3 regions of the Burkholderia glumae LMG 2196 genome follow, and region 1 is predicted to be linked to each of the others. Evidence: predicted binding sites of a transcription regulator. Region 1 holds the regulator's gene; each other region holds the start of a gene.
What was found. The regulator LexA, encoded in region 1, represses DNA repair genes until DNA is damaged. The targets are predictions, from matches to a motif close to ACTGTATNNNNATACAGT.
Positions count from the first base shown of each region.

Region 2: KS03_RS21620 (PA0069 family radical SAM protein) is a predicted target of LexA. The motif match lies at 1,893-1,910, and genes of this name have one in related genera.
Region 3: KS03_RS09120 (CppA family protein) is a predicted target of LexA. The motif match lies at 1,774-1,791, and genes of this name have one in related genera.

Region 1 is NZ_CP009435.1:3,008,068-3,012,779, reverse strand. Features, by position in the region: gene KS03_RS26005 (universal stress protein) at 113-616, shown strand; gene KS03_RS26000 (DUF2939 domain-containing protein) at 777-1,466, opposite strand; gene KS03_RS25995 (hypothetical protein) at 1,520-1,852, opposite strand; gene lexA (transcriptional repressor LexA) at 1,939-2,586, opposite strand; gene KS03_RS25985 (sulfate ABC transporter substrate-binding protein) at 2,858-3,892, shown strand; gene cysT (sulfate ABC transporter permease subunit CysT) at 4,054-4,712, shown strand, end outside.
Region 2 is NZ_CP009435.1:1,997,730-2,002,441, forward strand. Features, by position in the region: gene KS03_RS21610 (D-amino acid dehydrogenase) at 1-1,213, opposite strand, end outside; gene KS03_RS21615 (Lrp/AsnC ligand binding domain-containing protein) at 1,361-1,849, shown strand; gene KS03_RS21620 (PA0069 family radical SAM protein) at 1,959-3,116, shown strand; gene KS03_RS21625 (NINE protein) at 3,139-3,624, opposite strand; gene KS03_RS21630 (PQQ-dependent sugar dehydrogenase) at 3,740-4,712, opposite strand, start outside.
Region 3 is NZ_CP009434.1:1,910,936-1,915,647, reverse strand. Features, by position in the region: gene KS03_RS09130 (hypothetical protein) at 1-1,046, shown strand, start outside; gene KS03_RS09120 (CppA family protein) at 1,492-1,761, opposite strand; gene KS03_RS09115 (cyclic peptide export ABC transporter) at 2,096-3,850, shown strand; gene KS03_RS09110 (nitroreductase family protein) at 3,942-4,589, opposite strand.

The DNA.
Region 1 (4,712 bases):
ACCGTGACGCGGCACGCCTGCCCGGCAAGGGCCTGGGTGTTTTCCAGCCCTTGCATCCCGAATTGCGGCGCACGATCATGGAGCGACGACCGATCTCGCAACGGAGGCGATCATGGCCAGTTATCAGAAAATCCTGCTCTGCTACGACGGCACGCTCGAGGGCCGCAAGGCGCTGCGCTGCGGTGCCGACCTCGCGCTCGAACTGAAGGCCGAGACCCATCTGCTGTCGGTGGTGGACATGCGCTCGAGCATCGCGCAGAGCGCCGGGCTGCTGACCGACGTTGCCTGCGGGCGTTTCGAGGAGACGGCGCGCGCGATCCTGCAGGAGGGCGTCGACTGGCTGACCGCGCGCGGCGTCCAGGCGCAGGGCCATTTCGCGTTCGGTTATCCGATCGACGAGATCGCGAATCTCGCGAAGGAGCTTGGCGCCGATCTGGTCGTCGTCGGCCACCGCTGTCGCAGCGGGCTCTCGCGCTGGTGGATGGGCGCCGGCAACACGCAACTGCTCGACCGCGTTTCGTGCAGCATCCTGGTGGCCTGCGCGTCGTCCGACGAGCAGCGCGAGGAGCTGGCGAAGGAAAAGGAAGCCGCGCTCGCGGCGGCCTCCCAGGCCTGAGCGCCGGCCGGGCGGGACGATCGGCACGATCGGCACGATCGATCGGCCGGACCGGCCCCCTTGCTTGGCAGGCGAGCCGGCGCGGCGCGAATTCCGTGCCCGCCGGCGGCGGCTTTCGCCCCTGTCGCCGGCCGCTTTCGCTCCTGGCGGCGCGGATGCGTCAGGGCTGCAGATCGATCGCGCTGAGCTTCCAGCCGAACAGGCCGCTGCGCCGGAAGATCGCGGCGTAGCGCGTGCCGCCGGCGTTGCGCTGATAAACGGCGACGAACTCGTTGATGCCATGGTAGGCGGCGCTCGATTGCGGCGCCGCAGGCGGCACCGCAGCGCTGCCGGGCGGCGGCGCGCTGGCCGTGGCGGGGGGCGCGGCCAGCGCGCCGGATGCCGGGGCGGGTGGGGCAGCCGGCGGCGCGGGCCGATCGAGCGCCGGCGGCTGCTGGCGCGGATCGCCGTTCGGCGGCAGGCCGCTGAGCAGCGCGGCGACGCCCTCGGGCGTCGCGTAGGCATCGACGAGCGGGCCGATCAAGGCCGAGCCGACCATCGCGCCGAGCATCGCGAGCGGATTGTCGTGCCGCTGCAGGTCGATGCGACGCATCAGTTCATCGGTCAACTGCTGTTTCAGGCTGATGCGCAGGGCCGGGTAGTCGACATAGCGGCTGATCGCCTGCGCATCGCGCGCATCGACTGCCTGCTTCAACCCGCGCAAGGCGAGATAGGGCGACGCGGCCGCATACAGGATCACCGCGAGCAGTGCGACGGCAACCACGGCAAGCAGCCAGCCGAGCCGCCTGCGGCGCGGGGGCGGAACGGACGACGAATCGGACGATGAATCGGACGACGGGGAAACGGACACCAGGCCTCCTGTCTCGAAAGACGGTCTCGGAACCTGGAGAGCGTATCAGACCATCAGGCCGCCGAGCGCTCCTCGGCGATACAACGATCGATCATGCGACACACTGCATCGATCGTTCCCACCATGATCACGCGCGATTGCCCGTGGTAGACGCGCACCGGCGCACGGCGTGCCGGCTCGGCATGATTAAGCCCGGCATTCAGCGAGACGCGCGCGAAGGCCGGCAGCGCCGACGGCAGCGCGGCCGCCGCGGCCGGCTCGATGGCCAGCGGCAGGGCGCCGGTTTCGGCGGGTTCGCCGGCCAGCGGTGCGCAGGGCGTGCGGCCCCGCAGATGGCGCAGGCGGCCGAATTGACGGAAGGGCAACAGGCGGGTGAAGCGTTCCATGTGTTCTCCAGATCGGATGGAGGGACGAACGTGCTGAGCAGATTCAAGCCGGCAGCGGACGAAGCGACCGGCAGCCGGCCCCGGTATTACAGTTCCCCGGAGCGGATCAGCCCGACGGCGATGCCTTCGAGCGCGAATTCCGCGCTGCCGGCCTTCACGAAGATGTTTTCGTAGTCGGGGTTTTCGGCGATCAGCTCGATGCCGGTGGAATGGCGCTTCAGGCGCTTGACGGTGACGTCGTCGCCGAGCCGCGCGACGATGATCTGGCCGTCCTTGGCTTCGCTGCGCTTCTGCACGGCGAGCAGATCGCCGTCGAGGATGCCGGCGTCGCGCATCGACAGCCCGCGTACCTTCAGCAGGTAGTCGGGTTTGCTCGTGAAGAGGGCCGGGTCGCAAGCGTAGTGCTGCGAGATGTGTTCCTGCGCGAGGATCGGGCTACCTGCCGCGACACGCCCGACGAGCGGCAGCGACAGTTGCATCAGCGCCGCATGCGGCAGCGTGAGCTGGTGCGGCGCCTCGTCGAGACCGAGCAGGCGAATGCCGCGCGAGGCGCCGGCGGCCAGCTCGATCACGCCCTTGCGGGCAAGGGCGCGCAAGTGCTCCTCGGCCGCGTTCGGCGAACTGAAGCCGAGTTCGGCCGCAATCTCGGCGCGGGTCGGCGGGAAGCCGGAGCGCTCGATCGCGCGGCGAACCAGGTCGAACACTTGCTGCTGGCGTGCGGTGAGTTTGGTCATGGTCGGACTGTATGGATAGACAGTGATCTGTATTTTTATACAGTAGTCGGGGAAATTCAAGCGTTACTTCAGGTTCGGCGCTATCGCGTCGATTCTGCCGCGATCGAGCGACGTCGAAACGGCGGTTTCGATGCCGCAACCGTCCGTCGGACGGTCCTTACCACTTTTTCATATAAAAGAATTCGGAACGATTATTTTTAATGATGTAAGCCCTTCGCTAGACTGGCCCGGCATTGCAAAAAACGATCCACGCACCTCGGGAGATCACGGGATGGTCAAGGGCAACATGGGGCTGGCGGGCGGGGTCCGCCGTCTGATCGCCACGCTGGCGGTAGGCACGGCGGCGCTCGGCGGCGTCACGCACGCACTCGCGGACACGACGTTGCTGAACGTCTCGTATGATCCGACCCGCGAGCTGTATCAGGACGTCAACCAGGCGTTCGGCAAGGAATGGAAGGCCAAGACGGGCGAGACCGTCAACTTCAAGCAGTCGCACGGCGGCTCCGGCGCGCAGGCGCGCTCGGTGCTCGACGGCCTGCAGGCCGACGTGGTGACGCTCGCGCTCGCCTACGACATCGACGCGCTGGCCAACAAGGGCCTCGTCGCCAAGGACTGGCAGAAGCGCCTGCCCGACAACGCCTCGCCTTACACCTCCACCATCGTGTTCCTGGTGCGCAAGGGCAACCCGAAGGGCATCAAGGATTGGGACGACCTGATCAAGCCGGGCGTGTCGATCGTCACGCCGAACCCGAAAACCTCGGGCGGCGCGCGCTGGAACTACCTCGCGGCCTGGGCCTACGCGCTGCACCGGCCGGGCGGCAACGCGCAGAGCGCGAAGGACTTCGTGGCCAAGCTCTACAAGAACGCGGGCGTGCTCGATTCGGGCGCGCGCGGCGCGACCACCAGCTTCGTGCAGCGCGGCATCGGCGACGTGCTGATCGCCTGGGAAAACGAGGCGTTCCTGTCGCTGAAGGAGTTCGGCCCTGACAAGTTCCAGATCGTCGTGCCCTCCGTCAGCATCCTGGCCGAGCCGCCCGTCGCGGTGGTCGACAAGGTGGTGGACAGGAAGGGCGACCGCAAGCTGGCCGAAGCCTATCTGAACTTCCTCTACAGCAAGCAGGGCCAGGAAATCGCGGCGCGCAATTTCTATCGCCCGCGCTCGAAGGACGTGCCGGCCGAACTGACGAAGCAGTTCCCGAAGCTCAAGCTCTACACCGTCGACGACACCTTCGGCGGCTGGGCCAACGCGCAGAAGACGCACTTCGCCGACGGCGGCGTGTTCGACTCGATCTACCAGCCGCAATAAGCGCGGCACGCAGTACCCGCGGCAGGGCAGCAAACCGAGGCCGCGCGGCGCGAGCGAGCGCACGCGCGGCCCGATACAACGATGGACTCGAATTGACGCGCGGCCGGCCGGCACCTTCGGCGCGGCCGCGCCTCCCATGTCAACCTAGGAAGCGCATTCGCATGACGACGTACACCTTCCGCAAGCCGAGCGCGCTGCCCGGCTTCGGCGTGACGCTCGGCATCACGGTGGCCTATCTGAGCCTCGTGGTGCTGATACCGCTCGCCTCCACCTTTCTGAAGACCGCGACGCTGACCTGGGACCAGTTCGTCGCCGCGACGACTTCCGCGCGCGTGCTCGCCTCGTACCGGCTCACCTTCCTTGCGGCGTTCGGCGGCGCGCTGATCAACGCCGTGTTCGGCTTCCTGGTGGCCTGGGTGCTGGTGCGCTACCGGTTCCCGTTCCAGCGCGTCGTCGACGCGATCGTCGACCTGCCGTTCGCGCTGCCGACCTCGGTCGCGGGCATTTCGCTGGCGGCCGTCTACGCCTCCAACGGCTGGCTCGGCCGCTATCTCGCGCCGCTGGGCATCAAGATCGCATTCACGCCGCTCGGCGTGCTGGTGGCGCTGACCTTCATCGGGCTGCCGTTCGTGGTGCGCACGGTGCAGCCCGTGCTCGAGGAATTCGAGCGCGAGCAGGAGGAGGCCGCCGCCTGCCTCGGCGCCTCGCGCTGGCTGACGTTCCGCCGGGTGGTGCTGCCGGCCGTGTTCCCGGCCCTGTTGACGGGCTTCGCGCTTGCGTTCGCGCGTGCGCTCGGCGAGTACGGCTCGGTGATCTTCAT
Region 2 (4,712 bases), 1.0 Mb from region 1:
TGGCCGGCTTCCTGCCCGACATCAGGTCGGCCAGCAACTGGCCCGAGCCGCACGACATGGTCCAGCCGAGCGTGCCGTGGCCGGTGTTGAGATAGAGGTTCGGAATCGGCGTGCGGCCCACGATCGGCGTGCCGTCCGGCGTCATCGGGCGCAGGCCGGTCCAGAACGTCGCCTTCGAGGTATCGCCGCCGCCCGGGAACAGGTCGTTGACGCACATTTCGAGCGTCTCGCGGCGCGCCGGGTTGAGGCGCTTGTCGAAGCCGGCGATCTCGGCCATTCCGCCCACGCGGATGCGCGAATCGAAGCGCGTGATCGCGATCTTGTAGGTTTCGTCGAGCACCGTGGAGACGGGCGCGGCCGATGCATCGACGATCGGCGCCGTGATCGAGTAGCCCTTGAGCGGATAGACCGGGATCTTCACGAGGTTCGACAGCAGGCGCGTGGAATACGAGCCGAGCGCGACCACGTAGGCGTCGCCGCGCACCAGCTCGCCGCCGCACTGGACGCCGGCGATCCGGCCGCCCGCCACGGCCAGCGCATCCACCGGCGTGTTGTAGCGGAACTGCACGCCGAGTTCCGCGGCCATCCCGGCGAGCCGCGTGGTAAACAGCTGGCAGTCGCCGGTTTCGTCGCCGGGCAGGCGCAGGCCGCCCGTGAGCTTGTGCGAGACGGCGGCCAGCGCCGGCTCGGCGCGCGCGAGTTCCTGCGCGTTCAGCAGTTCGAACGGCACCTTGGCCTCGCGCAGCACGGCCATGTCCTTCGCCGCGCCGTCGAACTGCGCCTGGGTGCGGAACAGTTGCAGCGTGCCGCCGGTGCGGCCTTCGTATTCGATCTGGGTGTCCGCGCGCAGCGCCTGCAGGCAGTCGCGGCTGTATTCGGCCAACCGTACCATGCGGCCCTTGTTGACCGCATAGCGTTCGGACGTGCAGTTGCGCAGCATCTGCCACATCCATTGCAACTGGAAGCGCGAGCCGTCGAGCCGGATCGCGAGCGGCGCATGCTTCTCGAACATCCACTTGACGGCCTTCAGCGGCACCCCGGGGGCGGCCCACGGCGCCGCGTAGCCGGGCGAGATCTGGCCGGCGTTCGCGAAGCTGGTTTCCAGCGCGGGGCCTGCCTCGCGCTCGATCACCGTCACCTCATGGCCGGCGCGCGCCAGATAATAGGCGCTCGTCACGCCCACCACACCGCTTCCCAGAATCACGACTCGCATAGCTGCTCCGAAATGGAAAAAGCCGGGGGCGCGGAGAAAGCACTTGTCAACTCTTGCTCGCTCGAACCGGCCTAGTTTTTTGCGCTATGGTATTGTCGAATATCTAGGTTTTGTTATTGTATTTTTTAGAAATTCAGAAAAAACACGATGAGAACCCAACGTCAACCAGTCCGCGCGCTCGACAAGCTCGACCGCCGGATTCTGCGGCTGCTCCAGCAGGACGGACGCATGGCGATGAAGGACCTGGCCGAGCAGGTCGGACTGACCGTCACGCCCTGCATCGAGCGCGTGCGGCGCATGGAGCGCGACGGCGTGATCACCGGCTATCACGCGCGCGTGGATCCCGCCCTGCTGGGCGCTGCGCTGCTGGTGTTCGTCGAGATCACGCTCGATCACAAGAGCGGCAACATGTTCGAGCAGTTCCGGCGCGAGGTGATGAAGATCGACGAGGTGCTCGAGTGCCATCTGGTATCCGGCGATTTCGATTATCTGATCAAGGCGCGCATCGGCGAGATGGCGGACTACCGCAAGCTGCTCGGCGACATCCTGCTGCAACTGCCCGGCGCGGTGCAGTCCAAGAGCTACGTGGTGATGGAGGAGATCAAGGAGACCCTGACGATCGCCGTAGACGGCTGACGACCGGGCAACAACTGCGACAACTTGGCAGCGTGGGCCGAATACTGTATAAATAAACAGTATTCGGCCCACGCGACGTTCGCTTGTGCCGGCATGACGAAGAGGCATGATGAGCGATCGATCCGATGTCGAATTTCCGGTGGCGCCGCCCCTGCCGCGCAAGGGCCGCGGCGCGGTGGGCAATCTGCAGGGGCGCTACGAGACGGACCAGCGCGAGCGCGTCGACGACGGCTGGCAGGCAGGCGCCGGCCACGACGAGGCAGAGGGCACGGGCGGGCCTGGTCCGTGTCTGCGCACGCTGGTATTCGACGAGCGCGCGAAAAGCATCCTGACGCGCAACGCCTCGCCCGATATCCCGTTCAACGTCTCGCTGAATCCGTATCGCGGCTGCGAGCATGGCTGCATCTATTGTTTCGCGCGGCCCACCCACAGCTATCTCGGGCTCTCGCCCGGGCTCGATTTCGAAAGCCGGATCTACGCCAAGGTCAACGCGGCCGAGCTGCTCGAGCGCGAGCTCGGCAAGCGCGGCTACGTGCCCGAGCCGATCGCGCTCGGCGTCAACACCGACGCTTACCAGCCCTGCGAGCGCGAGCGCCGCATCACGCGCGACGTGATCCAGGTGATGCACGATCATGGCCAGCCGTTCGCGGCGATCACCAAGTCGTCGCTGATCGAACGCGACCTCGATCTGCTCGCGCCGATGGCCGCGCGCGGGCAGGTGATCGCGGCGGTGACCATCACCACGCTCGATGCCGATCTCGCGCGCGCGCTCGAACCGCGCGCGGCCACGCCCTCGCGGCGGCTGCGCACCATCCGCGCGCTGCGCGAGGCCGGCGTGCCGGTGGGCGTGAGCATCGCGCCGGTGATTCCGTTCGTCACCGAGCCTGACCTCGAACGCGTGCTGGAAGCCTGCGCCGAGGCCGGCGCGACCCATGCGAGCTATATCGTGCTGCGGCTGCCGTGGGAAGTGGCGCCGCTCTTTCGCGAATGGCTCGGCGCGCATTTTCCTGAGCGCGCCGAGCGCGTGATGGCGCGCGTGCGCGACATGCGCGGCGGCAAGGACTACGAGGCCGATTTCCGCAGCCGGATGAAGGGCGAGGGCCTGTGGGCCGATCTGTTGAAGCAGCGCTTCCAGAAGGCGGTCAAGCGGATCGGCCTGAACGAGCGCGCGCGCGGCATTCTCGATTTCTCGCAGTTCCATGCGCCGCAGCGCGTGAAGGAGGCGGCGCGCGCGGGCGCCGGGACGCCGCAGCTGAACCTGTTCTAAAGGCGCCGGCGCGGCAGGCCGACTACTGCGACAGCGCCTTGGCCGCCTGCACCTGCGATTCGAAGTAGGTCTGGAACGACAGCGCGAGTCCCGTCATCAGCAGGAACGCGCCGATCAGCAGCGAGAAGATCACCACCAGCACGACCGTCCAGCCCGACTGGCTGTGGCGGCCGGTGCCGGCATTGAAGCGCGCGTCCCAGCGGTCGTCGGGGCGCAGCCCGTAGACGATCGCGGCCAGGAATGCTGCCAGCAGCGAGATCGCGCCCGGCACGGCGAGGCACCAGCCGAGCCCGGACGCGCGCTCGGTGGCGGCGAGCAGCAGCATGCCGCGCGCGCCGAGCAGCGTGCCGGCCAGATGCGCCCAGCCGGCCGGGTCGCGGTGTCCGTGCAGGTAGAAGCGATGCGCGCCGAACGCACCGAGCAGGAACGAGAGCGCGGCGGCCAGCGTCTTCGAGCGAAAGCGTGGCGGATGCGCAGCGGGCAGGGAGCGCGACGGCTGGCTGGACATGACGATTCGTTAGGAAAGATCCGATAGCAAAGGCGAGGCGGGCAAGGCGTGGCGCCGCGGCCGCAGCGCCTGCCTCATTCTACGCCGCGTCGAAAGCCGCGCTCCGCTGCCGCCGTCAGTGCCCGGTATACGTGATTCGATAGATCGCGCCCGCGTAATCGTCGCTGACGAGCAGCGAGCCGTCCGGCAGCGGCAGCACGTCGGCGGGCCGGCCCCAGACGCTGCCGTCGGGTTGCAGCCAGCCCTGCGCGAACACCTGCATGCGCGCGCCGCGGCCGTCCGGCCCGGCGGTCACGCTCACCACGCGATAGCCGACCTTGCTGCTGCGGTTCCATGAACCGTGCTCGGCGATGAAGATCGCATCGCGATACCCGGCCGGGAACATCGCACCGCGGTAGAAGCGCATGCCGAGCGCCGCCACGTGCGCGCCGAGCTTGAGCACCGGCGGCGTGAAGCTGCTGCATGGATGGCCCTTGCCGTATTGCGGGTCCGGCACGTCGCCGGCATGGCAATACGGATAGCCGAAGTCGAGGCCCGCGCGCGGCGCGTAATTCAGCTCGTCGTCGGGCACGTCGTCGCCGAGCATGTCGCGGCCGTTGTCGGTGAACCACAGCGCGTGCGTCGCCGGATGCCAGTCGAAGCCGACGGTGTTGCGGATGCCGCGCGCGAACACTTGATAATCGCTGCCGTCCGGGTTCATCCGGCCGAGCATCGCGTAGCGGTCGCGATCGGGCCCGCAGATGTTGCAGGGCGCACCGGTCGGCACATAGAGCTTGCCGTCCGGTCCGAACGCGATGAATTTCCAGCCGTGCTGCCGCTCGGACGGCAGCGCGTCGGTCACCACCACCGGCTTGGGCGGCGTGGCCAGCTTCGCGTCGATGTCGTCGAGCCGCAGGATTCGCGAGATCGCCGAGATGTAGAGCGCGCCGTCGCGGTAAGCCACGCCGACCGGCATATCGAGCCCGGAGGCAACCACGTGGCGGCCGGTGACGCGGCCCCGGTCGACCGTCAGCGCATGGACGACGCCGTCGGTCGAGCCGACGTAGAGGACGCCGCGCGGCGACCAGGCCATTTCGCGTGCGGTCGGC
Region 3 (4,712 bases), on a different replicon from region 1:
ATACGGCGCCCGAGGTGGCGGCCCCCGGCGCGCCCACGCTCGCCGCGCAACTGCGCCACGAGTGCGAGGCGATGGCGCGCCACGCGCTGCAGCACGGGCTGCACGTTGCGCCGGACACGGTCGCGCGCCTGGTGGCGCTGCTGTCCAGCGACGAGCGGGCCGGCACCGACGGCGCCAGCGTGGCCGCGCGCATGCGCGATTTCGCGATGATCCACGCCAGGCTGTCGCAAGTGGTCGCGCCGGCGACGCCGCAGGGCATCGCGCTGCTCGACCGGCATCGTCACACGCCGCACGTGATCGGGCTGCTCGGCCCGGTACCGCTGATTCGCGCGCTGACGCTGGCGGCGATCGGCTTTCTCTGCGCCGTGATCCTGAGCGGACTGTCCGCGGAGGTCAGCGAGGAGAATCTCGAACGCGGCATGCTGGCGTCCTCGGGCACGGCGCTGCTCGTCAACATGCTGTTCCTGATGTGCTGCGCCGGGCTCGGTGCCTCGTTCGCGACGCTGTTCCAGGCGCATCGCTACATCGCCAATTCGACCTACGACCCGAAGTTCGACGCCTCGTATGGCGCGCGGCTGATCCTCGGGCTCATCGCCGGGCTGATCCTCGTCGAAATCCTGCCCGCGCATCTGTTCGCGGGCAGCAGTGCAAGCGGCTTCGGCAAGCCGGCGATGGCGATGCTGGGCGGCTTCTCGGCGAGCGCCGTGCATCGCCTGCTGCAGCGCGTGGTCGATTCGCTCGAAACCGTCGTGCGCGGCGACCCCTCGGCGCAGGTCCACGCCGCGCTCGAAAGCCAGCGCGCCTACGCAAGCTCGGAGCGCATGCAGGTGCAGAACGAGCACACGCAACGGCTGCTGACCTTGCAACGCACGCTCGATGCCGGCGCATCGATCGATACCGTGCGCCAGCAGCTCGCGATGCTGACCCGGACGGCCTTGAGCGGCGACGGCGGCGCCTATCTCGACGAGGGCGCGGCGCCGGCCGATAGCGCGGCGGCGCCGGCCTCGTCCGACGCGATATCGGCCTCTGCCGCCACGCCTCGATAAGCCGGCGGGAACACCGCCCCGTGCGGTTCCGCTACCACCGGCCGGGCGCGATGACGGGGCCGTGAGCGCCGCCGGCGCTCGCCCTCGTCCCGACGGCAGGCAAGCGCGTGCCGGCGCGGCCGTCATGCCCCGTCGCTTTCGCGGACGCCGCCGGGCGCACACCGCGCCTCGCGCGCGGCCCGAACAGGCCCAGCAGCCCCGTCAGCCAAGGGCTCAGCCGGACGAGCGCGCGCCGCGTGTCCGCCGCCGTGCCGGCGCGGACGACAGCGTCGTGACGCGCCTTGCCGTGAGGTTCGGCCTCGGGCAGGCAGGGTGCAGGACCGTGAGCAGCCAGGCGCGTGAAAACGGAAAAGGCAGCGCCGCCGCCGATGCCGCCGCCGGACCCGACCGGCAAGCCTGGGCGCTTCCGGGGCGCGGCCCCGGCCGCCGCGCGCCGCGGCGGACCTCAGCGCGCCGCATGGCCGGCCAGATGCTGGCGGATCAGCGATAGATAATGATCGCCGACCGAGTGATCGGTCGCGGCACGCCGCACCGGCCGCTGGATCGAGAACGGCGGCCGCATCCCGAGATAACGGCAGATCGCCGAGACGTAGGGCTTGCGTATCCGCCCGAGCTGGTGAATGGCGCGCGCGACGCGCTCGTCGCCGACCTGGCTGCGCAGCCAGGCGAGGATCTGGCGGTCGGTGTCGTTGACAAGTCGAACCCGGTGTTCCATTGCTCACCTCGTACTGTTTATGAATACAGTGCTGTGAATATATCCAGTATTTTGGAGGAAGACAATCGACAACAATCGGGGGCAAATCGAACCGGCCAATCGGCCAGGGGAGGGAGCGGGCCGCGTCGCACCGATGCCGGGGGTGCGGTTGCCATTTCCATGGCCAGCTAATATCATTCGCGAGTTGAAAATAAGAATCATTATCGAGTGACGTGCCCCGGGACGGGCCGTATCGGGCGGCGGCGCGAGCGGTCAGGGAAAGCGGCTCTGCAGGCCGTCGCTCGCGAATGGCGCGAGGGCCGCTGCCGGCCCGGCGCGATCGACGAACACACCCATGAACTCGAGGAACTATCGGATGACTCGCGATGAGGGCGCCATGAACCGCGCGAACTACGGCGGCACCTTGCTGCAACTGCTGAGGCCATTCCTTCCGATCACGCTGGCCGCGACGCTGCTCGGCATCGCCGGCGGCCTTTGCACCGCCTGGCTGCTGTCGGTGATCAACGCCAGCCTGCACGCGCCGGGCGGCATCGGCATGAACACGGCCATGACCTTCATCGCGCTGTGCATCGTCACGCTGCTTTGCAACGGCATCGCCGGGATCGGCAACAGCGTCACCGGCCAGCGCATCATCGCGGCGCTGCGCAAGGACATTTCGGCGCGCATCGTCTGCGCGCCGGTCGCGGCGCTCGAACGCTACAAGACGCACCGGCTGCTCTCGACGCTGAACAGCGACGTGGAAACGGTCAGCGCGTTCACCTTCAGCTTCCCGAACTTCGCGGTCGCGGCCGCCATCACGCTCGGCTGCGTGGCCTACATGCTGGTGCTGTCGCCGTCGCTGTTCCTGATCGCGCTGGTCGCGATCGTGGTGGGCGTGGCGATCAACCAGTACGCGAGCCTCAAGTGGAGCCATTACTACAAGGGCGTGCGCGGCGCGCAGGACGAACTGCAGAAGCAGTACCGCGCGATCACCGAGGGAGCGAAGGAGCTGCGGATCAACCGCGAGCGCCGCCAGCGCGTGTTCGGCCTACGCCTGTCGGGGGCGGCCGACGACATCTCGAACCTCAAGATCAAGGCGATGCGCCTCTACTACGGCGCGAGCGCGTCGGGCACGACGCTGTTCTTCGTCGTGATCGGCGCGATCCTGCTGCTGCAGCAGCGGCTCGGCGTCTCGCCGGAAGTGGTCAGCGGCTTCGTGATCGTGCTGCTCTACGTGCGCGGGCCGGTGGAGACGCTCGCCAGCGGCCTGCCGGCGCTGATCCAGGCACGCATCTCGTTTCAGCGCATCGCCGAGCTGACCGCGCAGTTCGCCAACCGCGAGGCGCGGCTGCTCGACGGCGCGCCCGCGGCCGATGCCGTGGAACTGCGCGAGATCGAATTGCGCCGGGCCTCGTGGGCCTTTCCGCCCGTCGGCGACCAGCCGCCGTTCAAGCTCGGCCCGATCGACCTGAAGATCGAGCGCGGCGAAATGCTGTTCGTGATCGGCGAGAACGGCAGCGGCAAGACCACCCTGATCAAGCTGCTGCTCGGGCTCTACGAGGCGGGCCACGGCGAACTGCTGCTGAACGGCGAGCCGGTCGAGGCCGGGCAGATGGATGCGTACCGGCAGCTCTATTCGGCCGTGTTCGCCGACTATCACCTGTTCGACGATCTGGTGGTGCGCGACCCGGCGCTGATCGCGCGCGCGCAGGCCTATCTGGAGCAGCTCGAGATCGCGCACAAGGTGAAGATCGAGGACGGCGTGTTCTCGACGATCGATCTCTCGACGGGGCAGCGCAAGCGGCTCGCGCTGATCCACGCGATGCTGGAGCAGCGGCCCGTGATGATGTTCGACGAATGGGCGGCCGACCAGGACCCGACCTTCCGCCGCGTGTTCTACACGGTGTTCCTGCCGGAGCTGAAGCGCCAGGGCAAGACGCTCATCGTCGTCTCGCACGACGACCGCTATTTCCACGTCGCCGATCGCGTGATCCGGATCGAGCGCGGCCAGATCATCCAGACCGCGAAGGGCGCGGAATTCACCTACGAGGATCGCGGCACCGCGCAGATTGCCGGACTCGCCGCCGCGAACGGCGCGAAGCTGCATTGAGGCGGCGGCCGGCCGGTGCCGGCTGCCGGCCCGGGCACCGGCGCGGTTTGGGCCCGAGCGCGGCTGACGGGCTGGCGGGCTCGATCGTCGCTCAGATCGCGGTGCGGCCGAGCCATTCGCGCACGTGATGCGCGCGCGGCGGCCGGGCCGGCGGCGCGGCCGCCGATACCGGCGTGCCGACCATCAGGAAGCCGAGCAGCCGGTCCTGCGGCTCGAAATCGAGCGCGGCGGCCAGGTTCGGATCGTAGCTGTCGGCACCGGTGATCCAGAAGCCGCCGTAGCCGAGCGCGTGGATCGCGTTGAGCATGTTCATCGCCGCGGCACCCGTCGAGAGCATCTGCTCGATCTCGGGAACCCCGTGCAGGTGGCGGATCGCGGCGGCCACCGCGATGATCAGCGGCGCTGCCCAGGCGGCCCGGCCGCGCGCCTCGCGTTGGTCGGGCGACAGGCCCGGCTCGCGCGCGACGGCCAGTTCCGTCAGCAGCTCGGCCAGCTCCGCGCGCGCCTCGTCGCGAATCAGCGCGAAGCGCCACGGCCGCAGTCGCCCGTGATCGGGCGCGCGCAGCGCGGCGTCGAGGATCAGGCCGAGTTCGTGGTCGCGCGGCGCCGGCTCGGTCAACTGCCGGTGCGACTGGCGCGACAGCAGGACCTCGACGAGCGCGCGGCCCGCCTCTGGCGCGACGCGGCCGGCCGGTGGATGGGCGGCGGGGGCCGGGGTGGTGAGCTTGGCTTGCGTCATGGTGGCTCCGTTCGACTGATTCCCGTCATGATGCGCATGCCTTTTCATTTGTGCAAATGATTCTCATTCGTATTGTTATGAGGTATGGTAGCGCTTACGCGCGCGGCCGGCGCGGCGTGGCGC